DNA from 4 places in the Neorhizobium sp. NCHU2750 genome. Region 4 is predicted to be linked to each of the others. Evidence: predicted binding sites of a transcription regulator. Region 4 holds the regulator's gene; each other region holds the start of a gene.

Region 1 (7,612 bases), 1.8 Mb from region 4:
GACGGCTGGCGCATTGCGCCGCGTTGAGTATCAATGAAAGTTTCGCCCTCTCGGCATGACACGACCCGCATCCCGGACATCGGCTTCAGTTTGGGAATGAGACCTTGCGAGATCATCATCCCTCTGTGAAAGAGCCTGGACCGTCGGCTGGGATCGTGGCCGCCAGGATCCGCCGCCAGAGTTCAGTGCCTCGTCTGACCGCAGCGCCGCGAACCGACGCGCTTCCCTTTGTAGTAGCCCCAGCATCGGGGTAATGTCCTCGATATGCTCGACCACGGTATGGATCACGCCATGCTGGCTTTGCAACCTGCCGCGTATCTTCACCAGCCGTGCCCCCATCACAACCGAACGGTACCGCTCGAAAATCTTCGGCCAGACGATTGCATTGGCGACACCGGTCTCATCCTCGAGCGTGATGAAGATCACGCCTCTTGCAGAACCCGGTCGCTGCCGCACCAGCACGATACCGCCGATCGTAACCCTTTCGCCGTCTCTCACGCCGAGCAGATCGACACTGCGGGTAATCTCCATCGACCTGAATTCCTCGCGAAGAAACGAGACCGGATGCGCCTTGAGGGAAAGCGACAGATGACGATAATCCTCGATTACTTCCTCGCCGGGTAGCATCAGGGGCAATTGTACTGCCTGTTCCGACCTCAGATCCTCTCGCCCGGCCGCCTGGAACAAAGGAACGCTTTCTGGCGCGCTTCGAACCTCAAGCCCTCTGACCGCCCATAATGCCTGCCGGCGCGTAAGCCCGATCGACGCAAAACCGTCAGCATCGGCAAGTCTTTCGAGACTGGCTCTGTCGAGGCCTGACCGGAGCCAAAGATCATGGACGCTTCGGTACGTCTCACTCCGGTTTGCCACGAGCTTTCCTGCCATGTCCTTTTCGCTCAGGCCTTTGACCTGCCTGAAACCAAGTCTGACCGCGTATCGGGTTTTGATGACCTCACGCATGCTTTCATGTCGCCGATCGATGGCAGCCCGATTGAAATCAATCTCTTCCAGACTGTTGTCCCATTCGGAGCGGTTTATATCGACCGGCAGGACAGTTACCCCATGCTCTCGCGCATCGCGGACAAGCTGCGATGGTGCATAAAAGCCCATGGGCTGGGAATTCAGAAGAGCCGCACAGAAGACATCCGGATAATAGGTTTTGATCCAGGACGACGCAAAGACCAGAAGAGCGAAGGAGGCCGCATGGCTCTCGGGAAAGCCATATTCGGCAAATCCTTCGATCTGGCTGAAACATTGCTTGGCAAACTCCTCAGAATACTTGTTCTTGAGCATCCCCCCGATGAAATCGCGCTCGAACTCCTTGACCCGACCGGACCTCTTGAAAGTCGCCATCGACCTGCGCAGCTGATCTGCTTTCTCTGGAGGAAAACCGGCACCGGTGATCGCGATCTGCATCGCCTGCTCCTGGAACAGGGGCACGCCAAGCGTCCTCTCCAAAACCTTTTCGAGAGCGGGGCTTGGATATTCGATCGGCTTTCCGTTTCTCCGATCCTCGCGGCGCTTCAGATAGGGATGAACCATATTGCCCTGGATCGGCCCTGGTCGCACGATCGCCACCTCGATGACGAGATCGTAGAACTTCCGGGGCCGAAGACGTGGCAGCATGCTCATCTGCGCCCGGCTTTCGATCTGGAAAACGCCAATCGTATCGGCACGACAGATCATGTCATAGACGTTCTGGTCGCGATTTTCCTTCTGCAGGTCGGCAAGCCTCAATGCCTTACCGTAATGATCCTCCAGCAACCCGAAAGCCTTCTTCAGGCATGTCAGCATGCCGAGCGCCAATACATCGATCTTCAGAAGTTTCAACGTGTCGAGATCGTCCTTGTCCCACTCGATCATGTAGCGGCCCGGCATCGCCGTCTTCATGATCGGCACCACTTCGTCGAGCCGGTCGCGGGTGATGAGGAAACCGCCGACATGCTGGGTCAGGTGCCGCGGAAACCCCATCAGTTCCTTCGCATGAGTGATAACCTTCTTCGTCACGGAATCCGTGACATCCAGCCCCGCCACCTTGGCCTCACGCTCGGAAAGCCCATCCTCCGACCAGCCCCAGACCGTGCTCGAGAGCGCCGCCTGAACATCCTCGGAAAGACCGAAGGCCTTTGCCACCTCGCGCCCGGCCATCCGTGTCCGATAGCTCGTCACCGCCGCCGTCAACCCGGCATGGCGATAACCGTAATGCTCGTAGATATACTGGATGACCTCCTCGCGCCGCCCGTGTTCGAAATCCACATCGATATCCGGAGGTTCGTTCCGCTCGGTGGATATGAAGCGCGCAAAGAGGAGTTCCGATTTTTCCGGGTTCACCTCGGTAATTTCGAGGCAATAGCAGACCGTCGAATTGGCGGCCGAACCACGACCCTGGCAAAGGATATTCAGCTCATACCGCGCATGCCAGACGATATGGCGGACGGTCAGGAAATAGGGCTCATATCCCATCTCCTTGATGAGGCCGAGTTCCTCGCGAATTTGCTGTGAAACACCGGGCTGGATTCCATCAGGATAGCGCCGCCGTGCCCCTTCCCAGGTCAGACGCTCCAGCGTCTCCGATACGGTTTCACCGGGAACGCTTTCATCCGGATAATTATGCTGCAACTCCCCGAGGGAAAAGCTTAGTTTGCCAAAGAATATCGCCGTATTCGCCACAGCCTCCGGATAGGCGTGAAAGAGCCGCCCCATTTCATATGCCGGTTTGAGATACCGCTCTCCATTGGGGGCCAGCAGAAAGCCGGCCTCCTGTACCGTCACGTGATTGCGGATCGCGGTGACGACATCCGCAAGTGACCGACGCAAAGGCAGGTCGAAGAGCGGCAGGTTTGTTGCGATCAGAGAAACACGGCTCTGGCGCGCAACCTGGGCAAAACTGGCAAAAACAAAGGGATCACGCCCGTCATAGGTCGGCGACAGCGCCAGATACATATTTTTGCCGAATGCCTGTCGGTAATCAACAAGCCGCCTGGCCAGATCAGCGAGGTAGCTCCGGTCCTCGGCCCGCGAAAAATCGGGCACGACGGCAAGCATCATATCCCGGCACCATTCCAGAAAATCCCATTCCTCCAGAATGCACGAGCCTTTCTCAGTCCTGAGATTGCCTCTACTCAACAGTCGGCAGAGATTGGCCCAGCCTCTGCGGTTCATCGGATAGGCAAGAACATCAGGTGTTGCATCGGTGAAGACGAGCCGGGCACCGGGGTGAAACCGGCAGGGCTCAACCGCACCCTCCTCACCCTCTTCCTTGCCGCCAGCCCTATGACGGGCAAAACCCGCCTTCATCTCACAAATCTGATTATGGGCGCGCACCACACCGGCAACCGAATTCCGGTCGGCAATCCCCAGCCCGGAAAGTCCCAGGATGCTGGCGGACCTCACCATCTCTTCCGGCCTCGACGCGCCTTCCAGAAAAGAAAAATTCGTCCTGGCACCGATCTCAAAAAAACCTGGAGCCCCCATCACGCAAAAATTCCGTGCATGCGCCAGTCTGGTGCATCCTTGCCATTATAGGGCCCGAGCCGGAAAACCCAGAAAAGCCGGCCGAATTCTGCTTCAAGACGATAATAGTCGCGTTCTGGCGTCTCATCGTCATCAAGCCACCATTCCGGCGCGATCCGCTCCGGTCCCTCCGCACGAGTGACTATGTGCAGGACATGCCGCCAGCGGAACCGCTGCGGCGGCCCATCAGGAACGATGGCGGCAAAGGCTTCAATCGGCTCGGGGCGACGCAGGAGCCGCAAAGGGCGGCTTGATTTCGGTGAGAAGGGCAAGGCATCGCCCACATCTGCGGGACGCACCGCCGCTTCGATTGCCGGAACGGCTATTTCGGCCCGCTCAGGAATATGGCTCTGGCGCGACCTGAGGACCTCAAGGCAATCCACCCCGAACCGGGCGGCCACCTTGTCGATGAAATCGGCAAGCGACGTTTCCTGGCTTTCCTTGCCCGAGAAATCACTCTGCAGCAGGCCAAAGGCCGCATGCTGCAGCACGCTCAACCGCAGGAGTTCGAACCCGAAACCGGCCTCCAGATGATCGTGGACGGCATCGAGGCGTTCACAGAACAAGCCGGCGATCGTCTTTGGATCCCTCAATGCTCTTGATGCACCGACCTTGATACGGAACACCCTTCCATCGACGCGAAACAGGGAAAGTTCGAAAACCGTCCCCCCCACGCCCCTCTCCTCCAGGCTGGCCTTGAGCGAGACCGCAATCTCACGCGTCACACCGATAATGTCCTCTTCCGCCTGGACGGGTTCCGCCAGCTGCCGTTCTGCCGAGAGCGCGGCAACCGGACGCCGCGGCGAAATCGCTTCCTCGCAGGCCCCCAGCGCCTGATCGAGCCTCATCATCAAATGCGCACCGAATCTGCGCACGAGCGGCGCTCTCGGTATGGCCATCAGATCGGCAATCCGCTTCAGTCCCAGCTTGCAGAGCCCTGTAAGGGTCATCTCATCGAGACGCAGCGCATGAATGGGAAGCGCCGCCAATGCGCCTGCCATATCCTCCCTGGCAGTAATCCCACCACGGCCGAACCGGCTCATCGCCCAGGAGAGACCCGGAGAACCGGAAATAGCGCCGCACACGTCAAATCCCACCTGCTTCAGCCTGAGGAGAATATCGCCGAGCATGGCATCCTCCCCGCCGAAGAGATGGGCGCAACCACTGACATCGAGAAAGAGGCCATCCTTTCCATCCAGCGCGACGAGCGGCGTATAGCGGTCGCACCAGTCGGCAACCGCCTCGAGAAGCTCGAAATCCGCCTTCTCATCCTCGTCGAAAACAGCCGTTTTCGGATACATGACACGCGCCTCGGCGAGTGCCTGCCCCCGTGTCAGGCGAGACCTCTCGGCCACCTCGTCGAGTGCCGTCAGCCGCAATGCATTGTCGCGCCGGCCGGCACAGACGATCGGCGGATGCTCAGGACGCTCTTTCGAGCGCCATGACATGCCCCAGAGCCTGCGCGCTATCCTGTCGGTGGAAAGATGCGGGAAATACAGGGCCAGGATACGCTGGTCCCTGGCGAAGGCGAGGGTTTTCTGCCCCTCCGGCAAGACGAAATTGGCGGTCATGGGAATTCCACTCCAGAAGGAAGGAGAGCGGAGCCGGATTGCGGCTCTTCTCAAGGGTGATCCGGAAAACCGGATGGCCTATGCTGCCGCCAAGCATTGTGCCATCCGCAAGGCGCCGCTCCAGAGCCGGCGCCGGTTCGACGAGCATGCGGAAAGAAGCGCTGCTGGCCTCTTCATCTCCCGCATGCCGCAAAAGCAGAAGCGGCCGTCCCGCCGCCTCTGCCCGTAGCTTGAGCCTTCGGCTTTCCGTCAGGCCGAAGGGTTTGGGATTGCCATGAATTTCAAGGATCGTTGCCGCAAAGGCCTTGCTGGCAAGTGCCTCTTCCGCAATCCACAGCGCATCCCCCAGCCTGCGGGGCGACGCCTGAAAGACCAAGCGAGGATCGACACCGATCTGCCTGATACCCCCGCCATAGGGCACACCGCTCTCGCAGGCCGAAAGACCATCTGCGATCCAGAGCAGGGGAGCACCGGAAAATTTCCGGGTCATGATGAATGCCACCAGCGAAACAGCAAAGCCGCTGGCTGCCCCGGCATCATAGAGCGTGAGCGAGCGAATTTCGGAAAGACCGTCCAGCCTCAGGCCGCCATCCAGCGCCTCGTCCAGAAACGGAATATCAAAACCCAGCCTTGTCGGTTCGGCCTGCTTCGCATCCGCCCTACCCGGCACGGCAAGATCTTCATGTCGTGCCGCAACCATGCCCGGCAAAGCCTTGCCTTCCAGTCTGGCGATCTGTTCGCGCAGGGCAAAAACCCTCTCCCGCGCCGCGGCATTACCGGCCATGGCGTCAGCTCCAATCCATACGTTCACCTTATGTTCCTATGGATTCCAGAGGACACACAAAGAGTCAATCACTCCAGCACAGGAATCTTTTCCTCATTAGCTATAGCAATGAATCTTATCTCGAAAAAAAGCGGCAACAGCCTTATATGTGACCTGGAAAAGGGAGAACCCATGGCTCGCATCGACCAAACCGACGACTGGCGGGATCGCCATGCGCCAACGATCAGTGCGTTTGAATCGTTGGCGATCGAGGCCTATGGTCATCTTCCGCAGGAATTCAGAGCCCTCACCACCAACCTCATCATCGAGGTCGAGGACTTTCCCGACGACGACGTCTTCGAAGACATGGCGCTGGAAACGCCCTTCGATCTGCTCGGTCTTTTCGAGGGACGAGGTATCTCCGAACGCTTTACCGTTGAGACAGGGGAGCTGCCCAACCGGATCAGGCTCTATCGCCGCCCGATCCTGGATTATTGGGCCGAAAACGAGGAAACCCTCGGCGACATCATCACCCATGTGCTGATCCACGAGATCGGCCATCATTTCGGCCTGAGCGACGATGACATGGAACGGATAGAAGCCAGCGCCGAGGATGCGACCCAGCGCTGACCCCGTAAAGGCTTATTGCTCGCCGAGCTTGATATCCGGGTGATAATCCTTGCCATCGACAGTTTTCGTCACAGCCTGGCCGCACTGCATCTGCCCGCTCGTGGTGTTGAAGGAATAGGTCGGAGAGCCATGAAGCTCCCACCCCTTGTTCAACGCCGCCGTCACCTTGTGGCAGAAGGAGGCATCGTCCGGGCCGGTGAGAAAACGATAGAGCTTCATGATATCTTCTTTCTTGCAGCGATTTTGGCAACCTGGTTGAGAAGCGTCTTAGCCTCTTCAAAGTGAAGGCGCTCGACCATTTTTCCATCGATATTGACGACATTGAGACTTTCGGCGCCGGGCTCATTGAACGCCGCAACGATTGTCCTTGCCTCCTCAACGCTTTGAGGATCCGGTGCGAAATGCCGGTTGGCCAGTTCTATCTGGGCGGGATGGACAAGCATCTTGCCGGAAAACCCCATGGCACGGCCCTGGATGCAATCCGCATCGCACCCCGCCTGGTCCTTGAAATCGTTGAAAACGCTGTCGATCACATCGACGCCATGGGCGCGTCCGGCAAGCACGATCTGCATCAGCCACGGCACGAGATAGGCTCGCCCCTTCTGCGGCAGCACGCCGGTCGCCTTGCGCAGGTCGTTCAGGCCAACGACGAGACATTGCAATCCCTTTCCCTGCAATCCCTTACCGCCTGCAGCAATGGAACCCGCGTCCAGCACGCCTTTCGGCGTCTCGATCATGGCCCACAGGGCCACGGGCTTTGATGGGTTGAGACCTGCCAGACATTCCGCGGCTTTTTCGAGCTCGGCTGCGCTTTCCACTTTCGGCAGCAGCAGCGCATCCGGCAAAAGCCGGGCGACGAGATCCATGTCCGACCGCGAAAACTCGCTATCCAAGCCATTGATGCGAATGACCCGCTCCTGATGCGACGCCGGAAACCGGACAAAAGCATCAGCCAGATTGTCGCGTGCTTCCGCCTTGCGTCCGGGCGCCACGGAATCCTCAAGATCATAGATCACCGCATCGCAGTCCAGACCTGGCGCCTTTTCAAGCGCGCGCCGGTTATCTGCCGGAACGCTGAGAACGGAGCGGCGAACGGGTGGATCACTGTCTTTCAAGAATTCCATTGCCTTCTTCT
Region 2 (7,612 bases), 240 kb from region 4:
CGCCTTCGGGACCGATATCGATGATCCAGTCGGCCGTCTTGATGACCTCCAGATTGTGTTCGATGACGATAACGGAATTGCCTTGGTTGACCAACTCGTGCAGCATTTCTAGAAGTTTCGCCACGTCATGGAAATGCAGGCCGGTGGTCGGCTCGTCGAGAATGTAGAGCGTGCGTCCCGTCGAGCGCTTCGACAATTCCTTGGCGAGCTTGACGCGCTGCGCCTCGCCGCCGGACAGCGTATTGGCCTGCTGGCCGACCTTGATATAGCCGAGACCGACATCGAACAGCGACTGCAGCTTGTCGCGCACCGCCGGCACCGCCGAGAAGAACTCGACGCCTTCCTCGACCGTCATGTCGAGCACGTCGGCAATCGACTTTCCCTTGAAATGCACGTCCAGCGTCTCGCGATTGTAACGCTTGCCGTGGCAGACGTCGCAGGTGACGTAGACATCCGGCAGGAAATGCATCTCGATCTTGATCACCCCGTCGCCCTGGCAGGCCTCGCAACGGCCGCCCTTGACGTTGAAGGAGAAGCGGCCGGGCGCATAGCCGCGTGCCTTGGCCTCTGGCAGGCCGGCAAACCAGTCACGGATCGGCGTGAAGGCGCCGGTATAGGTGGCCGGGTTGGAGCGCGGCGTACGGCCGATCGGCGACTGGTCGATATCGATCACCTTGTCGATATGCTCGAACCCGTCGATCCGGTCATGCTCGGCCGGAATTTCGCGCGCCCCCATGACGCGGCGTGCGGCCGACTTATAGAGCGTCTCGATCAGGAACGTGGACTTGCCGCCGCCCGATACGCCGGTGACTGCCGTGAACACGCCAAGCGGAACCGCTGCGGTGACATTCTTCAGATTGTTGCCGCGCGCGCCGAAAACCTTGAGTTCCTTGCCCTTCTTGGGCTTGCGCCGCTCGGCCGGAACCGCAACGCCGAGCTCGCCCGACAGGTATTTACCGGTCAATGACTTCGGATTGGCCATCACCTGGCTCGGCGTGCCCTCGGCCACCACCGTGCCGCCATGAATGCCGGCCGCCGGTCCGATATCGACGACATAATCGGCCGTCAGGATCGCATCCTCGTCATGCTCGACGACGATCACGGTATTGCCGATGTCGCGCAGATGCTTCAGCGTGTCGAGGAGGCGGGCATTGTCGCGCTGGTGCAGGCCGATCGACGGCTCGTCGAGCACGTAAAGAACGCCCGTGAGGCCCGAGCCGATCTGCGAGGCAAGCCGGATGCGCTGGCTTTCGCCGCCCGACAGCGTGCCGGAGTTGCGCGACAGGCTCAGATAGTCGAGGCCGACATCGTTGAGGAACTGCAGCCGCTCGCGGATCTCCTTGAGGATACGCACCGCGATCTCGTTCTGCTTGGCATTCAGATGTTCCGGCAGGCCGGAAAACCAGTCGCGCGCCACCTTGATCGACATTTCGGTGGCTTCGCCGATATGCAGTTTGTTGATCTTCACCGCCAGCGCTTCGGGCTTAAGGCGATAGCCGGCGCAGGCCGGGCAGGGGGCTGCCGACATGTAGCGCTCGATTTCTTCGCGCGCCCAGGCGCTGTCGGTCTCCTTCCAGCGGCGCTCAAGATTGGGAACGATACCCTCGAAGGTCTTCACCGTCTTGTAGGAGCGTGCGCCATCGGCATAGTTGAACTCGATCTTTTCCTCGGTACCCTTGAGGATCGCGTCCTGTGCCGCCTTGGAGAGCTTGTCCCAGCGGTCCGACAGCTTGAAGCCGAACACCTTGCCGAGACCTTCGAGCGTCTGGTTGTAATAGGGCGACGACGACTTGGCCCAGGGCGCGATGGCACCGTCCTTCAGCGTGCGCCCCGGTTCCGGCACGATCAGGTTCTCGTCCACCTTCTGCTGCGAACCGAGGCCGTCGCAGGTCGGGCAGGCGCCGAACGGATTGTTGAACGAAAACAGCCGCGGCTCGATCTCCGGAATGGTGAAGCCGGAAACCGGGCAGGCGAATTTTTCCGAGAATAGAACCCGTTCATGGGTCTCGTTGAGCGACTTGTTGGCGGAGCCACCGGCTGCAGTTTCATTGGCGGGCAGGGGCTTGTCGGCGAATTCCGCCACGGCCAGGCCATCGGCAAGCTTCAGCGAAGTTTCAAGGCTGTCCGCCAGGCGCGCACCGATATCCGCCCGCACCACGAGGCGGTCGACGACGACGTCGATGTCGTGCTTGTATTTCTTGTCGAGTGCCGGAACATCGGCAATCTCGTAGAACTGGCCATCCACCTTGACGCGCTGAAAGCCCTTCTTCATCAGGTCGGCGAGTTCCTTCTTGTACTCGCCCTTGCGGCCGCGGATCATCGGCGCAAGGATGTAGAGGCGCGTTCCTTCCTCGAAGGCCAGCACCCGGTCGACCATCTGGCTGACCGTCTGGCTTTCGATCGGAAGCCCCGTCGCCGGAGAATAGGGCACGCCGACGCGGGCGAAGAGCAGACGCATATAGTCGTAGATCTCGGTAACCGTGCCGACCGTCGAGCGCGGATTGCGCGAGGTCGTCTTCTGCTCGATCGAGATCGCCGGCGACAGGCCCTCGATCTGGTCGACATCTGGCTTCTGCATCATTTCCAGGAACTGTCGCGCATAGGCCGACAGGCTTTCCACATAACGCCGCTGGCCTTCCGCATAGATCGTGTCGAAGGCAAGCGAGGATTTGCCGGACCCCGACAAGCCGGTCATCACGATCAGCGAATTGCGGGGCAGGTCGAGATCGATGCCCTTCAAATTGTGCTCGCGTGCACCACGTATGGAAATGGTCTTGAGTTCGCTCATCATCATGCCTTTGGGGAGGCCCGCTTTCGGGATTGAAGGCCCTTATGTAGTCATTGATGTCAGACTGTCGAGGCGAAACTGCCGCATTTGCCAAGCGTTCCGACTCCGTTGACAGCACTATAGGAATAAAATAGAACAAATAAAGAACAAAATATACGAAAGCTGACCATCATTCAGGCCTTTAGGATTTTGCCTGTGGATTGTCGGCGGTAGGGCAGGCGCTGCGCCCGACCTATGGTTTAAGGTGCGCCACTGTTTTTGAAGCTGCGGGAATGCGCGGCGAGCTAAGGTGAGAAGATTATGGCAGGTAGCGTCAACAAGGTCATCCTGATCGGCAATGTGGGAGCAGACCCCGAAATCCGTCGGACCCAGGACGGCCGTCCGATCGCCAACCTTCGCATTGCGACGTCCGAAACCTGGCGTGACCGCAATTCCGGCGAGCGCCGCGAAAAGACCGAATGGCACACCGTCGTCGTCTTCAACGAGGGCCTCTGCAAGGTCGTCGAGCAATATGTGAAGAAGGGCGCCAAGCTCTATATCGAAGGCGCGCTGCAGACCCGCAAGTGGCAGGACCAGAGCGGCAACGATCGCTACTCGACGGAAATCGTGCTTCAGGGCTTCAACTCGACGCTGACCATGCTCGACGGTCGCGGCGAGGGCGGCGGTGACCGTGGCGGCTTTGGCGGCGGTCGTGGTGGTGCGAGCGACTTTGGTGGCGGTGACGACTTCGGTGGCGGCTACGGTGGCGGCGGCAACGACTATGATCGCCCGCGCTCGGGTGGCCAGGGTGGCGGTGGCCAAGGCGCCGGTCAAGGAAGCGGCGGCCGCGGCGGCCAGTCGTCGGGAGGCAATTTCTCCCGCGACCTGGATGACGACATCCCGTTCTGATCGGAGGCGCCTGCGGGCGCCTTTTTCATGTCAGTTCACCAAGGACGAGATCCGGTCCTTCGTCCATTAGCCGGCCAGGCCTCACGCTTGGCCGGCTGTTTTTCGTTCATGCCCGCTCGTCGGCAGCCAGCATTGCGACCAGTACATCGGATTGGGACAATATTCCGACCAGTGCCTGACCATCATCGACCACTGGCAGGTAATGCAGGCCATTTTCGGCAAATTGAATGATCGCCTCCGCCGGACTGGCGTCCGGTCGAACGGTTTTGACCGGCGAGGTCATGATGTCGGCGACAGCCGTGCTTGGCCCGATCGGCGAGGAGAAGGCAGACAATAGGCGAACGACCAGATTGCCCGGCCTCCCGGCTGGCCGCAGTTTGTCTATCAGGTTCGTTTGTGTAACGATGCCGACAACTTTCGCGTCGTCCGCAATCACCGGCAAAGCCTTGATGTGATGCGAGCGCATGAGCTGCTGTGCCTCGTAAACCGGCATTTCCGGCGATGCAGTGATCACATCGCGCGACATCAGTTGGCCGCAATCCAGATCGGTGGCCCGACGTCGATAGGACCGCAGTTCCACGCGCTTGAGTATCGCTTCGAGGTCATCGCGATTGATATCGATAAACTCGTCATATTCGCCAAGCACATCATCGATATCCTGCGACGAGAAGCCGATACGTTGGATAGGCGCCGGGTCCTTGGTGCCATGATCGGCCGCCGCCGGCACCGTTCTGTGCGGATACCTACGGCCGGTGACATTGTTGAATATCAATGCGACGGCCAGCAATGCGACGGAATTGCCCAGAACCGGCCAGATCACGAAATTAAAGCCAAGATCATGAATGGCCTTGCCACCGAGGACCGCCGTCAAGGCGATCGCCCCGCCTGGCGGATGAAGGCAGCGGAAGGTCATCATCAAGCCGATGGCTATGCTGATCGAGAGCGCGGCGGCGAGAAACGGTTCACCGACAATCATCGAAACAGAAACACCGACGATGGCAGAGAGCGTATTGCCGCCAATGATTGACCATGGCTGGGCGAGTGGACCTGCCGGTACGGCAAAGAGCAGTACCGCGGAGGCACCCATCGGTGCGATGAGGGCAGGCAGCGATACAGATGATCCGACCGCCAGCACGCCGCTCAGGCCACTGATGAATATGCCCAGAAGGGCACCGGCAGAGGCGCGCAACCGCTCCCTCTTGGTGACGGGTGACGTGTCCGGCAGCAGCCTGCACAATAAGGGATGCAATGGACTTTCCTTCAATCAACAGATGGCGTTGCCACGCCTTCATCTACCAGATGCAACCGGATGGCCGCGGCCAAAATTTCGGCTTCTTGCCAGAGGGCGCTTTCTCAGAGGTTGAAGGCGGACCGCACCCCGTCGACGACGAACTGCACCGAGAGTGCCGCAAGCAGCACGCCGAGAAGCCGCGTCAGGATCGCCCGGCCGGTGACGCCGAGGAAGCGATCGAGCTTTTCCGAAAGCAGCAAGGTCAGATAGACGACGGCCATCATCAGCGCGATCATGCCGATCAGCAGGGCGCGGTCGAAGGCGGTGGTGTAGCTGCCAGCAAGCAGCACGGTGGCTGAGATCGCGCCGGGCCCCGCAATCAGCGGAATGGCCAGCGGGAAGACGGCCAGGTCACGCAGGTGATCGATGGTGATGGCCGCCTGCGATGTCTTTTCCTTGCGCTCCTGGCGGCGCTCGAACACCATTTCGAAGGCGATCCAGAAGAGCAGCAAGCCGCCGGCCACCCGAAAGGCGCCCATAGATATGCCGAGAAGCCCGAGCACCCCGGCGCCGAATAGTGCGAAGACGGCAAGGATACCGAAGGCGATGATCGAGCCGCGCAGTGCCACCTGGCGACGCTGCGCTCCCGTCATACCCACGGTCAGGCCGAGGAATACCGGCGCAAGTCCCGGAGGGTCGAGCGTCACCAGCATCGTCGTCATCGCGTTGATCAAAGCGTCGGCAGTTGCCATATGGATCCTCCGGTGACCACGTTCCTTGCGAACGCGGTCGATGATTGTTAGGACACTGCAGCGCCATCCGCCATATCTGTAACGGCGGATGCTGTAAAACTTTGGCTCGCGTGGACAAGAGCCCTGAAAACCGACCGGCATTCAGGGCAACACACGGGCAAATCCGGCAAAACCTTTGGCTGCGCCCGGCAAGGTGTGGCGAAGGACAAAATATTGCCGGGAACGGCGTCAAAAGCTGTTCAAAACCCAAGCGGAAATTGGCGTACGGAACCGCTATCCGCTATAAAAATGCAACTGATTCCGTTGAGAGATCGTGATCCGTTTTGACTGAGCAAAGCACACCCGGCGGCGGAAAGCTGCCCCCCGGCATCGAACCCATTTCCATCATGGAGGAGATGCAGCGGTCCTACCTCGATTACGCCATGAGCGTTATCGTCAGCCGCGCCCTTCCTGACGTGCGCGACGGCCTGAAGCCTGTCCATCGCCGTATTCTCTACGGCATGTCCGAGCTCGGCATCGACTGGAACAAGAAATACGTCAAATGCGCCCGCGTGACCGGGGACGTGATGGGTAAATACCATCCGCATGGCAACATGGCGATCTATGACGCGCTGGCGCGCATGGCGCAGGACTGGTCGCTCCGCCTGCCGCTGATCGACGGCCAGGGCAATTTCGGCTCGATCGACGGTGACCCGCCGGCGGCCGAACGCTACACCGAATGCCGCCTGCAGAAGGCCGCCCACTCGCTGCTCGACGACCTCGACAAGGAAACCGTCGATTTCCGCGACAACTATGACGGCACGCTGTCCGAGCCCGTCGTCGTTCCGGCGAAATTCCCGAACCTGCTCGTCAATGGCGCGGGCGGCATTGCCGTCGGCATGGCGACCAACATTCCGCCGCACAATCTGTCGGAAGTCATCAACGGCTGTATCGCCCTGATCGACAATCCCGCGATTGAACTGCCGGAAATGATGGACATCATCCCCGGTCCGGACTTCCCGACCGGCGCGCTCATCCTTGGCAAGAACGGCATCCGTTCGGCCTATGAGACCGGCCGAGGTTCCGTCATGATGCGCGGCGTCGCCACGATCGAACCGATGCGTGGCGACCGCGAACAGATCATCATCACCGAAGTTCCCTATCAGGTGAACAAGGCGACGATGATCGAAAAGATGGCCGAACTGGTCAAGGAAAAGCGCATCGAGGGTATTTCCGACCTGCGCGACGAATCCGACCGCCAGGGCTATCGCGTCGTCATCGAGCTGAAGCGCGATGCCAATGCCGATGTCATCCTCAACCAGCTTTACCGCTACACGCCGCTGCAGACCTCCTTCGGCTGCAACATGGTGGCGCTGAACGGCGGCAAGCCGGAACAGCTGACGCTGCTCGACATGCTGCGCGCCTTCTGTTCCTTCCGCGAGGAAGTCGTCAGCCGCCGCACCAAATACCTGCTGCGAAAGGCCCGCGAACGCGCCCACGTCTTGGTTGGTCTCGCAATTGCGGTCGCCAATATCGACGAAGTCATCGCGCTCATCCGCCGTGCGCCCGATCCGGCGACGGCCCGCGAACAATTGATGACCCGTCGTTGGCCGGCCCATGACGTCGAGGCGCTGATCCGCCTGATCGACGACCCGCGCCACAAGATCAACGAGGACGCCACCTACAACCTCTCGGAAGAGCAGGCCCGTGCGATCCTCGAACTGCGTCTGGCCCGCCTGACCGCCCTCGGCCGCGATGAAATCGCCGACGAGTTGAACAAGATCGGCGCCGAGATTTCGGATTACCTCGACATCCTGTCGTCGCGCATCCGCATCCAGACGCTGGTCAAGGAAGAACTCGCCGCCGTTCGCGACGAATTCGGCACGCCGCGTCGCACCCAGATCCTCGATGCCGGCCTCGACATGGATGATGAAGACCTCATCGCCCGCGAGGAAATGGTCGTCACCGTTTCGC
Region 3 (7,612 bases), on a different replicon from region 4:
CTCGGGGTCGACACCATCGCCAGCCCGGTAAACCCAGAGGCGCTCGCCTGCCTCGTCCTCGATGACAAAATAATCCCGCACGGCCTCCATCTCGGCGTCGCGCTGCCACCACTCGCCAAAAATCCGCTCCGGCCCGTCGGCGCGCACCACTTTGCGGCGCTTGCCGCGCCAGACGATCGATGCCGGCGGCCGATCGGGGAGAAGCGCGATCGCGGTAATCAGCTCCGGTCTGGCCAGAAGCCGGACCGGCCGGCGCCAATGGCCCACCCAGACGGCAGCGATCGGGTCCGCCGCAGCGGCAATGCGCTGGACGGACCGCTCGGGGATGTCGGAGGCAACCGGTCCCCATCGATAGACCCGCTGACCGCGATTGCCGTAAATGTCGATCAACGGCGTGACGTCGGTGACCTCGTCCTCGACCAGCGACGAAACTTTCTGGGTCTCCTCCAGTGGTTCGGCCATGACAGCGACCAATGTCAGCTTCTCGATGCCGAAGCCCGGCTCGATCTTTTCCGTCCGATCGCGAAACAGTTTTGTCAGCCAGGCAACATCGCGCGCCGGCCTGGCCGTACCGGCCCGGATCGCCTGCCTCGTGCCATCGACCTTTTCGACGATCAGATCGGCGCGGCGCACGCCGAGCCCGCGCTTCTGCAACTCATCGATCAGCTGGACGATCAGCCGGCCGACATATTTGTTGATGGTCTCTGCCGCCCCGATCGGTTCGGAGAAGGCGCGGCTGACCTCGATGAGATCCGGCGTGCGGATCGGGTCGATCGGCTCGGCCGCGCGGCCGAACATCTGGTCGAGCCGACGGCCGATCTCTGGCCCGAAACGCAGGGTCAGCGGCGCACGCGGCGTATTGGCCAATTCGCCGATTGTCTGGAAGCCGAGGGTTCGCAGATCACCAATGATCTTGGGCGGAAGGCGCAGTAAGGAGATTGGCAGCTTTTCGACGGCCTTCACGGTCTGGCCGATCGGCACGATCACCGTCTCGCGGCTAATGGCGCGGGCACAGGCATGGGCCGCGCCCCACGTATCGGCGACGGCAACCCGTGCCGTCAGCGTTCTGGACAGGAAGCGATTCGCGATCATCGTCACCATCGGCAACTCGCCACCCTGAAGATGATCGGCGCCCTCCGTATCCATGACGATCCCGTCGGTCCCATCGACGGCAACGATCGGGGAATAGATGGTCAAAGCCCAGAGGGTGATGCGCTCCAGCGCTGCGGCATCCGCAATCGGATCGGCATCGACCAGCATCAGGCCTCGGAACAGCGCCTGCGCTTTCGCCGCCGGCATGCCAACATGGACGCCGGCCTTGCGTGCGGCGGTATCTGCGGCCGAAACCCAGCGCTTCGATCCGCTTTTGGCGATCACGGCGATCGCCTGTTCAGGCGGAATGGACGGATCGGCGCGACGAATGCGATCCGTCGGCAGATCCGGAAGATAGATCGAGACGACCCTGGTCATCACATGCCCTCACGAGAAACTCAGCACACTCGCCCGCACGCGACCGCATCAACTCCAGAAACCATCGGGCCCGCCCCACGCCCGGTACCGGTAATTCTTCCGACGGCATGACGCTGACACGCCAGCGCGTGGTCGAAGCCGTCGGCTGGCCAAAATCATTGGCCTCCGTCTGTCGGCGCCAGCGCCGGACGGCCAGTGCCATTGTCCCTGTCTTTTCGGCCGCCAACTGCAGCCGGCGCGAGCCGACCATCGGCAGGCGGACCAGCTCGCCGACAACAGCGCCGAGGCCGCCGAAGGAGAGCCCCTCCTCCATATTGGCCAGAACATCCTCATCCCGATCGGATTCAACGAAGATGACCCGATCCGGATGTAGCCCGACCTGTGCCAGCGCCGGGCAGAACAGATCCGGGCGCGTCAGGCACCAAACGATCGGGCCTTTGGTGCGCGCGGCGATGCCGGCGGCGCAAAGTGCTGCCGCAGCACCATCGACCGTCCCGGCACCACCCCCGGCAAATTCATGCAGGGCGCCATAGGCAAGGCCGCCGCCGGGGAGTTTCTCGTCGATCTCCGGCACGCCGAAGGCCAGACAGCCGGCTTTCCGCGCGCTCGATCCTTCCAAGGCTGAAATCCGCTCGCGCAGATCGGCAATCACATCGGAGACACCGACGGCCCCCCTTGGGGCGCGGGCAGCAGTCATCTTTCACGGCTCCCTGCAAGGTCGTGTTGCACCTCGACGTCATGTCGCAAAAGGCTTATATGTTCACTATCTGTTCCGTTGACGGCAGAGAGTCAAGCGGGGCAGGCCCTGGGAATATCTTCCTCGACTTGACCATTTAGAAGAATCCATTGGGAATCAGGGACGTACAAGAGGCAGAAATATTTTTGGCATTTCTCCGCCAAAGCACCACGTTTGGTGGATAACGGGGACAAATGCGGCTCCGTCACAGTGTTCATACGTTTTGTTGTTGAGTTGGCACCATGACGAAAGTTTTGCGATCGCAGCCCCTCACATCCAGGACCGATGCGCCTAGTCGCCCGCGGCCGCGCAAGGCGCTTCAGATCGAAGCGCCCCAGATCTTCCACGATCTCGGACCCGATGACGATGATCGAGCGAACGCGCCGGCACCACCGGCGCAGTCTCTCCGCGGCGCCTTCTTCATCGCCGGATACGAGCGGGCACCCGATGCGCCATCTGAAATCGGAACGCTGCTGCTGGCCGCCTGCCAAGGGCACGACTTCATTCATGTCGGGAGCGTCCGACCCGTACTGAACGACGCCGAGGCACGCAAGCTCAGAAAGATGCTGGACACGCTGCGCTGGAAGCAGAAGAAGCCGCCGGTGATCTGCGAGATCGCAAAACTCGGTGGCGCCGACATCTTCTGGGCCTATCCGACGCTGATTGCCGAGATCGCGTTTCGGGGTTTCTCCGACGGAGGGATGGTCGAACAGGCGACCTATCAAGGATTGGCATCGCGGCAGGACAATGCCGACGTCTTCCGGCTGGAAAGTCTCGTCCAGGCTGGCCAAACCAATAGCCGGCGTTAGATTATCATGTACAATCTCGTCGGAGTAGATAGCCCGCGATGTGTAACCTTTTTCGGATGGAAGACAAGGATCATGTTGCGGCTTGGGCCAAGGATGTCGAGAGCCTGATCAACCTCATGCCCGCCTATCAGATGAACCCGGATCAGTCCGGGCCGATCATCCGCAATACGGCCGACGGCCGCCGGCAACTCACCAATGCACGCTGGGGCCTGCCCTCCCCGATCTTCGTCCAGAAGAAGGCGGCAGAGGCACGCGCCGACAAGATGAGGGCAAAGGGCCAGGCTGTCGATATGGACGCGCTGATCCGCATGGAGCCGGATCGCGGCGTCACCAATGTCCGGAAGCTGACCCTTCCCCATTGGAAGCGCTGGTTGGGCGTCGAGCATCGCTGCATCGTGCCGGTCACCAGCTTTGCCGAACCTGATCCTGGAGCCCAGGAGCCCGGCGGCAAAGTGCCGAACGCCTGGTTTGCGCGCGACGAGCAAAAGTCCCTGATGTTCTTTGCCGGCATCCATGTGCTCGGCTGGCAAAGTGTCCGCAAGGTGAAAGACGGCCTGACCACCGACGACCTCTATGGTTTTCTGACGACGGACCCGAATGGGCTTGTGAAGCCGATCCATGAGAAGGCCATGCCGGTCCTGCTGCTAACCAAAGAGGCAACCGCGACCTGGCTGCGGGCGCCATGGGACGAAGCAAAGGATCTCGCCCGGCCCCTGCCCGACGATGCGCTGATCATTTCGTCGCGCGAGCCCTATGGCTCCTCAATCGTCTCGAAATCGGGCGAGCCGGTCACGCAGGGTAGCCTCCTTTAAATCGGCATGGTCGGCGGGCGGTTCGAGGCCTAATCCAGCGGTTTGCGATTGTCGGAAACGGTGATATGTTCACTTTCCGTTCCGATTAATCAAGCCTCACACCGGACCTTCCGGCAGCACCATGACAGACACGATCCAGGCAGTAGAGACCACTCGCAAAATCGTCCATATCGATATGGACGCCTTCTACGCCTCGGTCGAGCAGCGGGACAATCCGGAGCTGCGCGGCAAACCGCTGGCCGTCGGTGGTGCCGCCGCCCGCGGTGTGGTGGCTGCCGCCAGCTACGAGGCTCGCAAGTTCGGGGTCCATTCCGCCATGCCGTCGGTCACGGCGGCCCGCAAGTGCCCGGATTTGATTTTTGTGAAGCCGAGATTCGAGGTCTATCGGGCTGTGTCGCAGCAGATCCGCGAGATCTTTGCCGAATATACCCCGCTGATCGAACCCCTATCGCTGGATGAGGCCTATCTCGACGTGACGGAAAACCTCAAGGACATGCCGATCGCCACGGAGATCGCGCTGGAAATTCGGGCTAGGATCAAGGCCGTGACCGGCCTGAACGCATCCGCCGGAATTTCCTATAACAAGTTCCTCGCCAAGATGGCGTCGGATCTTAACAAGCCGAACGGCCAAGCCGTGATCACGCCAAAGATCGGCCCGGTCTTTGTCGAACAGCTCGCCGTCAAGAAATTCCATGGCGTTGGGCCGGCGACCGCCGAGAAGATGCACCGGCTCGGGATCGAGACTGGGGCGGACCTGAAGGCTCAGTCGCTGGCGTTTCTGACGCAGCATTTTGGCAAATCCGGGCCCTATTTTTATGGCATCGCCCGCGGCATCGACAATCGCCAGGTCCGGCCGGACCGAGTGCGAAAATCCATCGGCGCCGAGGATACGTTCATGCAGGACATCGATGACCTTGATCTCGCGGCGGCCGAACTGAGACCACTGACCGAGAAGGTATGGGGTTACTGCGAGGGAAAGGGATTTAGCGGCAAGACCGTTACCGTGAAAATCAAATATTCCGATTTCACCCAGGCGACGCGCAGCAGGACCACCGCCCTGCCGTTCGCCAATGGCAATGAGATCCTTGAGGCGGCAACCGGGCTGCTTGCGACCGCCTATCCGTTCAAGCGGGCCGTGCGTCTGCTCGGCGTCACGCTATCGTCGCTCACCAATGATCAGGGCGAAGAGGGCCCTGAGGGTCAGTCGCAACTGGATTTCGGGATGTAGCCAAAAACGAAAAAGCCTGCGCGGGAGGAGCGCAGGCTTTTCGAAATGATTGGACATCGGCTGGGAGGAGGAGTGCCGCTGTCCATTCAGGCTACCCTTGGGAGGAGGAGTGGGCCGCCTGAGGAACGAAGCTTTGCGGGAGGAGGTGCATCGCTTCGTTGGGATGATCTATACAAACATCCTCTCAGGTGAGTTAGCGGCATCACCGCAGTTCAGCCATGCGCTGGATGCAAGCCGAGCATCAAGGCCGCCTAATTTGACGCCATTAAGCGAAAAAACGGTCGAAGGCGGTTAAATGCTTGGTGGGCGGATCCGCTTCCGGATAGCGATAGATTTCTGTGCGTAGGTAGGAAAGTTTCACCAAGCACACGCCGAAGCAGGAGCATCGATTGAAGACAGGCCATCCGCTCATTCTTACAGCCCGGATCGCGGAAGAAGACCTCGAGCCATTCGACCGGCTGCGACAGGCGCATTTCCCCTCGGATCGAAACTTCCTGCGCGCCCATCTGACGATGTTTCATCGGTTGCCCGGTGAATATGAAGCGCGGATTGTCAACGCACTCAACCTTGCGGCAGAAAGGATGCCTGCCTCGACAGCCGAGGTCAGCGGCGTCAGGCATCTCGGCGCAGGTGTCGCCTACATGATTGCTTGCCCGGCCCTTGAGGCAATCCGTGGAGCGTTGAAGAGCGCGTTTGTATCCTGGCTCGGCTCACAGGACATGCAGACATGGCGGCCACATATTACGATCCAGAACAAGGTGCCGCGAGCTAAGGCAGATGAACTTCACCGTGACCTGTGCGCGCGCTTCCAACCTTGGTCCATTTTAATTGCCGGGCTTGATCTCTGGGCCTATCTCGGCGGCCCGTGGCAGCATCTGGCTTTTGCGCCTTTCGGCTCCAGGCCTCAAGCGTGATCAGAAACCCTGATCTCAGCCCCTGAACCGGTCGAAGGCGGTGAGGGGCCGGGTCGGTGGATCGGCTTCCGGGTACGATAAATGTCCGTGCGCAAATAATGGAGCTCCTCGGCAAGCGCGGCCTCATCGACTTCGACCCACCACGATTTTGGTCGTCCTTCGCTCCCGTCCGACCAGCGATACCCCCTCGCCTTCAGATGGTCCTTGAGATCGAAGGGACTGTTCTCAGCGAAGATCCGCACCCTCGAGCGCTGGCTTGCCAAATGAAGCTCGGCAAAAGCGGTCGACGATTGGGCTTCATCCCGGCGGGCCAACACTTCCAATAGCGCAAAGCAGTCGTCGACCGCGCGATGCCCGTCGTGGAAAAACCCCGCCTGCCCAATCAGATAGCCAAGCTTTGTGCCTTCGAAGCCGCGGGCGGACCAATCGATTTCGGTGTTCGAACAGGCCCAGGCCTTGTCGGAAAAAATCGGCGAAAACGCCTCGCAGAACGGCCGGTCGAAGCCGGCATTGTGAGCGATGATGAGATCTGCGGGATCAATCAGAGTCCGCAGTCCGGCAATGTCGATCACCTGACCCGCCACCATGGCGTCGGTGATGCCGGTCAGTCTGGTGATCTCCGCGGGGATCGACACTGTCGGCTGCTGAAGCCCGGCATAGACGCCTGTAACATCGCCGATCACACCTTGATCGTTGAAGGTGAAAGCGATGGCGCCAATCTCGATGATCTCGTCCTTGCGGTGGTTGAGCCCCGTTGTTTCCGTATCGAGGATCACGCCCCTCAGCGGAAATTCAGGCCTGATCGATGTGGCGACAGGCCGGGGTTCGAGTTTCCGCAGGATGCGGTAGCGCCCGGTCTCGGTCAAATGGGCAGCCATCTGCTCTTCGCTTATGCCGGGGGCCGCAGCCAGCCTGCCTTCCATCTCCCTGGGCTTCATGGGCAATAGCCGTTCAACGAGAGGCTTTTCCGCCGGCGCATTGTCGCTCGCAAACATGTCGTACTGCGCCTTCATTGCGTCCGATCCTTGCTTCCTGATCATCGAATGCCTATCACAAGGGTCGCCATCACGTCATTGCCGGGCATGCTCCAACGCTTGTTACCCCACAGCTCTCTGTCCGGCGGGGAACCAATACCCGTGCTCACCTGTTACTCCGGCTGATCCAAACATCAAAATCGGTGGCTATTATGGCGTTCCATCACGTGAGCAATCCAACCCCTTCAAAGCCGACTGATCCGCGCGACCGCGTCATCGCAGCACTCTTCGCTCAGTTGAAAGCCGAACGCGAGACCCGTGAGGCCATCGAACTCGCGATCCGCAACGGCGCCACCTTCAGCGAGGTGCTGGAAGCAATGGCGGGCGATCCGGTCCCTGCAATGACGGGCGATGGCGTTACCAGCGAGGATCTTGCGGCAATCGAGCAGGCCTTGTCGCTGCACTACATGGCAGCCCCAACAGACAGGCACTGAGATGGCAGCGCGGGCGAGCTGGAAGGGCCACCTGAAGATCGGCGACATCGGCTGTGCCGTTGCGCTCTACACCGCGGTCTCCACCAGCGAAAAATTGTCCTTCAACATCCTCAACAAGAAGACCGGAAATCGTGTCGAGCGGCAGTTTGTCGACAGCGAAACGGGAAAGCCGGTC
Region 4 (7,612 bases):
ACTTGCCGGTGTCGCGGTAGAGGCGGGCGGCGCGTTGGTGCTGGAAGAGGAGGCGGTCATTGCGGCTGCCGATGCTGCCGGCATCTTCGTCTGCGGCATAGATCCGGAACTGCCCAAAGGAGGTCTCAAATGAATGCGCCGCTGAAGGTTGCCGTCATTGCCGGTGAGGTTTCCGGGGATCTGCTGGGTGGCGATCTGATCGCGGCGCTCAAGCTTCGCTACGGCGGTCCGGTGGAACTCGTCGGCGTCGGCGGTGATGCATTGACGGCGCAGGGGCTTCACTCGCTGTTCGATTTCTCCGAGCTTTCGATCATGGGGTTGACCCAGGTCCTGTCGCGCCTGCCGAAGCTGATGAAGCGGATCGGCCAGACGGCGGCTGCGATTGCGGCGGCGCGTCCCGACCTGCTGATCATCATCGACAGCCCGGATTTCACCCATCGGGTGGCGAAGAAGGTGAGGGCGGCTTTGCCCGACCTGCCGATCGTCAATTATGTCTGTCCGAGCGTGTGGGCCTGGAAGGAATACCGCGCCAAGGCGATGGTGCCATACGTCGATCGCGTGCTTGCGGTGCTTCCCTTCGAGCCTGAGGCAATGGCGCAGCTTGGCGGGCCGGAAACGATATTTGTCGGACACCGGCTGAGCAATGATGCCGATCTTCTCAAGGTGCGTGCCTTGCGCGCGCTTCGGCCGGTAAAAGAAGCCGGTGAGCAGAAGACGATCATGCTCCTGCCGGGTTCTCGCTCGGCCGAGATCAAGAGCCTGCTGCCGGAATTCATCGGGGCTGCACGCGAGTTTCAGCGCCGCAATGGTCCGACGCGCTTCCTGCTGCCGACCGTGCCGAGGCGCGAGGCGCTGGTGCGGGAACTGATTGCAGGCTGCGATCTGCCAATCGAGGTGACGGTCGATACACAGGGTAAGTGGACTGCATTCGCCGAGGCCGATGCAGCCATGGCCGCGTCCGGTACGGTCCTCCTCGAGCTTGGGCTTTCGACCGTTCCCGTCGTATCCGCCTACAAGACGGACTGGCTGATCAAGCTTCTGGCGGGCCGCATCAAGATCTGGACGGGCGCCTTGCCCAACCTGATTGCCGATTATGCGGTGGTGCCGGAATATATCAATGAGGTGGTTCGTCCCGCGAGCCTCTGCCGCTGGGTCGAGCGGCTTTCCGGCGATACGTTGCAGCGCCGGGCCATGCTCGAAGGGTTCGACCTTGCCTGGCAACGGCTGCAGGTGCCCATCCCGCCCGGGGAGGCGGCTGCCGGCGCCGTCCTTGATCTGCTGAACACGAAAAAACCCAGCCATTTCTGACCGGGTTTTTTTGTTTGTCTTGTCCGTTGAAGCTTAGCGCTTCGAAACCGGTACGTAATCGCGCTTCGGCTCGCCGGTATAGAGTTGGCGCGGGCGACCGATACGCTGCTGCGGATCTTCGATCATCTCGGCCCACTGGGCGATCCAGCCGACGGTACGGGCGACGGCGAAGAGAACCGTGAACATGGTCGTGGGGAAGCCCATGGCCTTCAGGGTGATGCCCGAATAGAAGTCGATATTCGGATAGAGCTTCTTCTCGATGAAGTATTCGTCCGTGAGGGCGATCTTTTCGAGTTCCATGGCGACCTGCAGAAGCGGATCGTCCTTGTGACCGAGCTCGGCCAGAACCTCATGCGTGGTCTTCTGCATGATCTTGGCGCGCGGATCGTAGTTCTTGTAGACGCGGTGACCGAAGCCCATCAGGCGGAACGGATCGTTCTTGTCCTTGGCGCGGGCAATGTATTCCGGGATCTTGTCGACCGAGCCGATTTCCTGGAGCATGTTGAGTGCTGCTTCGTTGGCGCCGCCGTGAGCGGGGCCCCAGAGGCATGCAATGCCGGCGGCGATACAGGCAAACGGATTGGCACCCGAAGAACCGGCAAGGCGAACCGTCGAGGTCGATGCGTTCTGCTCGTGATCGGCATGCAGGATGAAGATGCGGTCCATGGCGCGGGCCAGAACCGGGTTCACCTTGTAGTCTTCGCAGGGAACGGCAAAGCACATGCGCAGGAAGTTCGACGCATAGTCGAGATTGTTCTGCGGATACACGAAGGGCTGGCCGATGTGGTATTTGTAGGCCATTGCCGCGATCGTCGGCATCTTGGCGATCATGCGCAGGGAAGCGACCATGCGCTGATGCGGATCGGTGATGTCGGTCGAGTCGTGATAGAAAGCGGAGAGCGCGCCGACGGTTGCCACCATGACGGCCATCGGATGGGCGTCGCGGCGGAAGCCGGTGAAGAAGCGGCTCATCTGCTCGTGAACCATCGTGTGATTGGTCACGCGATGATCGAAATCCTTCTTCTGCGCTGCCGTCGGCAGTTCGCCGTAGAGAAGCAGGTAGCAGGTTTCCAGGAAGTCGCCGTGTTCAGCCAGCTGTTCGATCGGGTAACCGCGGTGAAGCAGCACGCCTTCATCACCATCGATATAGGTGATGCCGGACTCGCATGAAGCGGTCGAGGTAAACCCGGGGTCGTAAGTGAATGCACCCGTCTGCTTGTAGAGCGCGCCGATGTCGATGACATCCGGACCGATCGTTCCGGAGCGAACCGGCAGGTCGACCTTCTTTTCACCGAGAGCGAGATTTGCGCTTATTTCCGTCATTCTGATCCTCCAACCGGTTGGCGGCATTCGCCCTAAAAGGGCCATAAACATTAAGCGTCCAACGTTTAGCTATATGATCCTTGGGCTGATGCCAAGCAATTCTGGCGGACAATTGTGCAGCGCGGAAATATATTGGGCAATGTCATCTCAAGCTTCGGCCAACCCAATGTTGCATTCCGATTTTGCTTTCTGACGCCGATCCTTGCTGCGTCAGGTTGACGCACGCAAAAAGAACGCACAGGTTGTAGCCTGCGCGTCTCAGCGGGCATGTTTTTGCATGGCAGATAAGCTCGAAGATGAAGGGAACGTGATCGACGGCGTGATGGCTCCATCCGCGCCCGCGGCCGATCTCGCCCTCTTGTCGGCAGAGAGAATCGGGCCGGCGGCCGTTCCCGTTCTCGCGCCCATCGCGCCGCGCCGAACTGCAGCCTCGCTGTCCGTGGTGGCCGTCGCGCAGGCGGCGCGCGACAGGATGTCGGCAGCGATCGCGGAGGAAGGGCGGTACGGCCATGGCTTCCTGTTCGTTCCGGTCGCAATCGGCGCCGGGGCCGTCATCTGGCTTCTGTCTGCATCCGACCCGCCATTCTGGCCGTTTGCCCTTGCGGCCATCGTCGTGACAGGTGCGGCGCTCTCCATTTCGCATAACCATGCCGCAAGAGCCGTCCTGCTGGCCGCCGCCCTCGTCAGCCTCGGCATGATGCTGGCGCAGATGGAGACATGGCGGCGCGCGACGGTCATTCTCGATACGGCCGTCACCAGCGATATTGTCGGCATGGTCGAGCGCAGTGAAATGTCCGGAGCCGGTCGGGTGCGCTATGTCGTCAGGATCATCTCGACAGCCGATCCCGAGATCAGACGCCCGCCGGGGCAGGTGCTGCTGATGGCGAGCGGCAGGGGCGGGCGGTTCGACAATGGCGCGGTGATCGCCGGCCGCGCGCGACTGTCGCCGCCTGCGGGGCCTGCGTTGCCCGGATTGCACGACTTTGCCTTCTCATCCTATTTCGACGGGATCGGCGCAGTTGGCTATTTCTACGCAGCGCCGCATCAGATCGAGGCGTCTGTCGATCCCGGCAACTGGTCCTATGCCGTGGAGCGGTGGCTGTTCGATCTGCGTGCGCAGATCGGCAACCGGATCAGGGGGCTCGTTCCCGGCGATGCGGGAGCCTTTGCCGCCGCCATCATCACCGACGAGCGGCGGGCGATCTCGGAAGAGACGGTGGAAGCGCTGCGGGTCGCGGGGCTTGCCCATATCGTTGCGATATCCGGGCTCAACATGGCGCTGGCAGCCGGCATCTTCTTCATCGGACTGCGCACGGCGCTGGCGCTGTTTCCCGGCTTTGCTCAGGCCTGGCCGGTCAAGAAGATCGCAGCGGCCGGGGCGCTTGCCATGGTGACGGCCTATTACCTGATTTCCGGCTTCGGGGTCTCGGCACAGCGCGCCTATATCATGATGGCCGTCATCCTGATCGCCGTGCTGCTCGACCGGCCGTCGATCAGCCTGCGCAATGTGGCGCTGTCGGCCATCATTATTCTCGTCTGGACGCCATCGGAAGTGCTCGGCCCGAGCTTCCAGATGTCGTTTGCCGCCACTGCCGCGCTGGTGGCGGGCTATGCTGCCTGGACAAGGCGAGCCGAGCGGCGGCCACGCGAACCGCTACCCCTTCATCACCCTTCAGTGACATGGCTTGTCGGAGGCTGGAAGTTTGTCGCCGGCATCATCATGACGTCGCTGATCGGCAGTCTCGCGACGACGATGTTCTCTGTGGAGCATTTTCATCGGATCGCGACCTATGGGCTTGCGGCCAATCTCGCCTCCATGCCGATCATCAGTTTTTTGGTCATGCCGGCAGGGCTCATCGCCATGCTACTGATGCCGTTCGGCCTTGATGCGCCCTTCATCTTTGTCATGGCCAAAAGCCTGGACTGGGTGATCGTCATCGCCAGGCATGTAGCGGGCTGGGGAGGCGACTTTACCGTCGGGCAGCAACATTCCTCGTTTCTGCTCTTCGGCGCTTCAGGCCTGCTGCTTCTGACGCTGTTGCGCACCCGGCTCAGATATCTCGGCCTGCCGCTGATTGCGGTCGCCCTCTGGCTCTTCCTGCAGCCATGGCCGGAACCGCCGTCCAGCCTGCTGATTGCCGAAGACGGCACGCTGGTGGGACTTCGCAGGGAGGGCGGTATTGCGGTCAACCGGGCGAAGGTGCCGGATTTCATCTATGGACAATGGCGCCGCGCACGACGGCTGCCCGACCCGGAAGCGCCGATCATTCGCGACGAGTGGCGCGATAAGGATATGCCGAAGGAGGTCCCCAAAGGCCTTTCGCAGAACAGGGCGAAAACTGGCGCTGCCCGCCTGCCGAAAGCCGTCATCGAGCGTGCGCGGGATCGCATGGAGGTCACGAGCGCGGACCGCTTCGAATGTCAGCCGAAAGCTTGGTGTGCGATCATGTCTCCGGATGGTGTCATCGTCGTCGTCATCGAGGATAGCCGCTTCACCGGTGTGGCCTGTGATGTCGCGGGGCTCGTCGTTGCGCCGCGCGCTCGGTTCGACGAGTGCCGCTCGGGGACGCCATTGCTCAGCGGCAGGACGTTACGCAATACGGGTGCGGTCGAGATCGACTTTGCCGGGTCGCCGATCGCCGACGAATGGATCATCGAAACGGCAATGAGCGCCTCTGCCCGGCCATGGACCGTTCATCGCCAATATGACTGGCATCGCGGCATCTATGATGCGTCGCTACCGCCATGGCTGGTCAGGCCTTCACAAAACAGTTCAATCGAAGACGACCTGTCCGTCGACGTTTCCGCCATGGGCGCGGGAGGCGATTTTCAGGACCAGCAAGGCTTTGCCGATCCTGCTGATTTCAATGATAGCGGCGAATGAGGCCGACCAGCTTGCCCTGCACCTTGACCCGGTCAGGCGGGAAGATGCGGGTTTCATAGGCGGGATTAGCAGCTTCAAGCGCGATCGATCCACCCTTGCGGCGGAAACGCTTCAGCGTTGCTTCCTCGTCATCGACAAGGGCAACGATGATATCGCCGGGATTGGCGGTGCTGCCGTTGCGGATGATGACGGTATCGCCATCGAGGATGCCGGCCTCGATCATCGAATCGCCCTTGACCTCGAGCGCATAATGCTCACCGGCGCCGAGCATTTCGACCGGAACGGAAATGTCGTGGGTGTTGTTCTGGATGGCCGAGATCGGCACGCCGGCGGCGATGCGGCCCATCACGGGGACGCTCGCCGAGGCGCTGTCATTGGCCGGGGCCGCGGGTGCGGCAGGTGCCGGCGGTTTCTTGCCGAGGCTGCCCTCGATGACGCTCGGCGAAAATCCGCGCTTCGGCTGCAGCGTCGGCACATAGGCCTCCGGCAGCTTGATGACTTCGAGCGCACGGGCCCGGTTCGGCAGCCTTCGGATGAAGCCGCGCTCTTCCAAAGCGGTGATCAGGCGGTGGATGCCCGACTTCGATGCGAGATCGAGTGCATCCTTCATTTCATCGAAAGAAGGTGGAACGCCGGACTCCTTCATGCGTTCATGAATGAACAAAAGAAGTTCCTGTTGCTTCCGGGTCAGCATTTTGATGCACCTTCAGATTTGAAACAAATGCAGAACGAACACTATATGTTCCATATGTGTTCCGCAAGTCCCTAAATTTTCGTGAAAATATGATAACTTTCCGAGATGGCTGATAACGTTCTCGGCAGAAAGCTACTTGCGCTCCCCGACGGACTGACCAATTTATTTTCGGCGGATCAGAGTCTGGGGGACATGCGTGACTGCTAAGAAAATCGATCATCTCGTTTTGCCGGTCGGCAATCTGGTCCAGGCGCGCGAGCGGCTGTCGGGGCTGGGCTTTACTGTTGCGCCTGATGGTGTGCATCCGTTCGGGACGGCCAATGCCTGTATCTTCCTTGAGGACGGCACCTATCTGGAGCCGATCGCGCTTGCGGACCGGCGCAAGGCGGGCACCGCTGCCAAGCGCGGCAATGTGTTTGTCGAGCGAGACATTGCCTTTCGCGGCAAGCGTGGGCGTCAGGGGCTGTCGGCGATCGTGGTCGCTAGTGACGACGCTTCCGATGATCACCAGCGTTTTGTTGAAGGTGGGGTTTCGGCGGGCGAGCCGCTGGAATTTGCCCGCATCATTAAGTCACCGGAGGGAGACGAGCGGGAGGGGCGCTTTCGCCTCGCTTTTGCGGCGCTCGAAGGTGCGTCCGAATTTTTCGCCTTTGCCTGTCAGCGCGTCGTTTCCTTTCCGCAGGACATGGGGTCCCTGAGGGTGCATGCCAATGCGGTGACCGGGCTGAAGGAAGTCGTGCTTTCCTCAGGTGTGCCCGGCGATTCCGCCAGGCTGTTGCAATCCGTCCTGTCGGTTTCTGCGCAGGAAGGGGAGGCCGGGCTGGTGTTTGCCGGCGAAAATGCCAGGGTCCGGGTGGTGGACGCAGATCAGCTGCATCAGGAATTCGGGCCTGCCGCCAAGCTGCATGGGGCTGAGCTTTGCGGGCAGGCGGTGATCTTCCGCACCGCCGATCTGGCCGTGACAGAGATCACCCTTGCTGCTAATGACGTCGCATTCATCCGCCGGGATGGACGCGTGCTTGTGTCGCCGTCGCCCGGCCAAGGCGTGTTTTTCGGTTTCGAGGAATGAAAATGGCAGTGTCCCCCAATTCTGAGGTTTCGGTCGGAGAAGGCGCAAACAAGGTTGTGTTCTCCAATGCCGGCAAGCTTTCGCTGATTGCGGGCCCCTGCCAGATGGAGAGCCGCGATCACGCCTTCATGATCGCCGGCAACCTCACGGAGCTCTGCGCCAAGCTCGGCATCGGGCTTGTCTACAAGTCGTCCTATGACAAGGCGAACCGTACATCCTTGTCGGGCAAGCGCGGCATCGGGCTTGAGAACGCGATGGAGATCTTTGCCGACCTGAAGAAGGAATTCGGCTTCCCGGTTCTGAGCGACATCCACACGGAAGAACAGTGCGGCCT

Evidence for each region. The regulator LexA, encoded in region 4, represses DNA repair genes until DNA is damaged. The targets are predictions, from matches to a motif close to TGTTCNNNNTGTGTTCNG.
Region 1: the regulator LexA is predicted to act here: its motif matches at 5,889-5,906, upstream of NCHU2750_RS18620 (ImuA family protein).
Region 2: the regulator LexA is predicted to act here: its motif matches at 2,920-2,937, upstream of uvrA (excinuclease ABC subunit UvrA).
Region 3: the regulator LexA is predicted to act here: its motif matches at 3,894-3,911, upstream of dinB (DNA polymerase IV).

The regions. Positions count from the first base shown of each region.
Region 1 is NZ_CP030827.1:3,859,655-3,867,266, forward strand. It holds gene NCHU2750_RS18610 (error-prone DNA polymerase) at 31-3,474, opposite strand; gene NCHU2750_RS18615 (Y-family DNA polymerase) at 3,474-4,892, opposite strand; gene NCHU2750_RS18620 (ImuA family protein) at 4,933-5,868, opposite strand; gene NCHU2750_RS18625 (metallopeptidase family protein) at 6,040-6,477, shown strand; gene NCHU2750_RS18630 (DUF1737 domain-containing protein) at 6,490-6,696, opposite strand; gene NCHU2750_RS18635 (HpcH/HpaI aldolase/citrate lyase family protein) at 6,693-7,601, opposite strand.
Region 2 is NZ_CP030827.1:1,812,356-1,819,967, forward strand. It holds gene uvrA (excinuclease ABC subunit UvrA) at 1-2,788, opposite strand, end outside; gene NCHU2750_RS08890 (single-stranded DNA-binding protein) at 3,089-3,676, shown strand; gene NCHU2750_RS08895 (HPP family protein) at 3,783-4,925, opposite strand; gene NCHU2750_RS08900 (MarC family protein) at 5,030-5,659, opposite strand; gene gyrA (DNA gyrase subunit A) at 5,983-7,612, shown strand, end outside.
Region 3 is NZ_CP030830.1:216,800-224,411, reverse strand. It holds gene NCHU2750_RS27255 (Y-family DNA polymerase) at 1-1,470, opposite strand, end outside; gene NCHU2750_RS27250 (ImuA family protein) at 1,391-2,167, opposite strand; gene NCHU2750_RS27245 (ATP dependent DNA ligase) at 2,449-3,015, shown strand; gene NCHU2750_RS27240 (SOS response-associated peptidase) at 3,054-3,827, shown strand; gene dinB (DNA polymerase IV) at 3,949-5,055, shown strand; gene NCHU2750_RS27230 (2'-5' RNA ligase family protein) at 5,445-5,969, shown strand; partial or broken gene NCHU2750_RS27225 (3'-5' exonuclease) at 5,985-6,892, opposite strand; gene NCHU2750_RS27220 (hypothetical protein) at 7,171-7,437, shown strand; gene ku (non-homologous end joining protein Ku) at 7,439-7,612, shown strand, end outside.
Region 4 is NZ_CP030827.1:2,052,086-2,059,697, reverse strand. It holds gene NCHU2750_RS10130 (LpxI family protein) at 1-133, shown strand, start outside; gene lpxB (lipid-A-disaccharide synthase) at 130-1,308, shown strand; gene gltA (citrate synthase) at 1,342-2,631, opposite strand; gene NCHU2750_RS10115 (ComEC/Rec2 family competence protein) at 2,909-5,515, shown strand; gene lexA (transcriptional repressor LexA) at 5,496-6,209, opposite strand; gene NCHU2750_RS10105 (VOC family protein) at 6,406-7,278, shown strand; gene kdsA (3-deoxy-8-phosphooctulonate synthase) at 7,281-7,612, shown strand, end outside.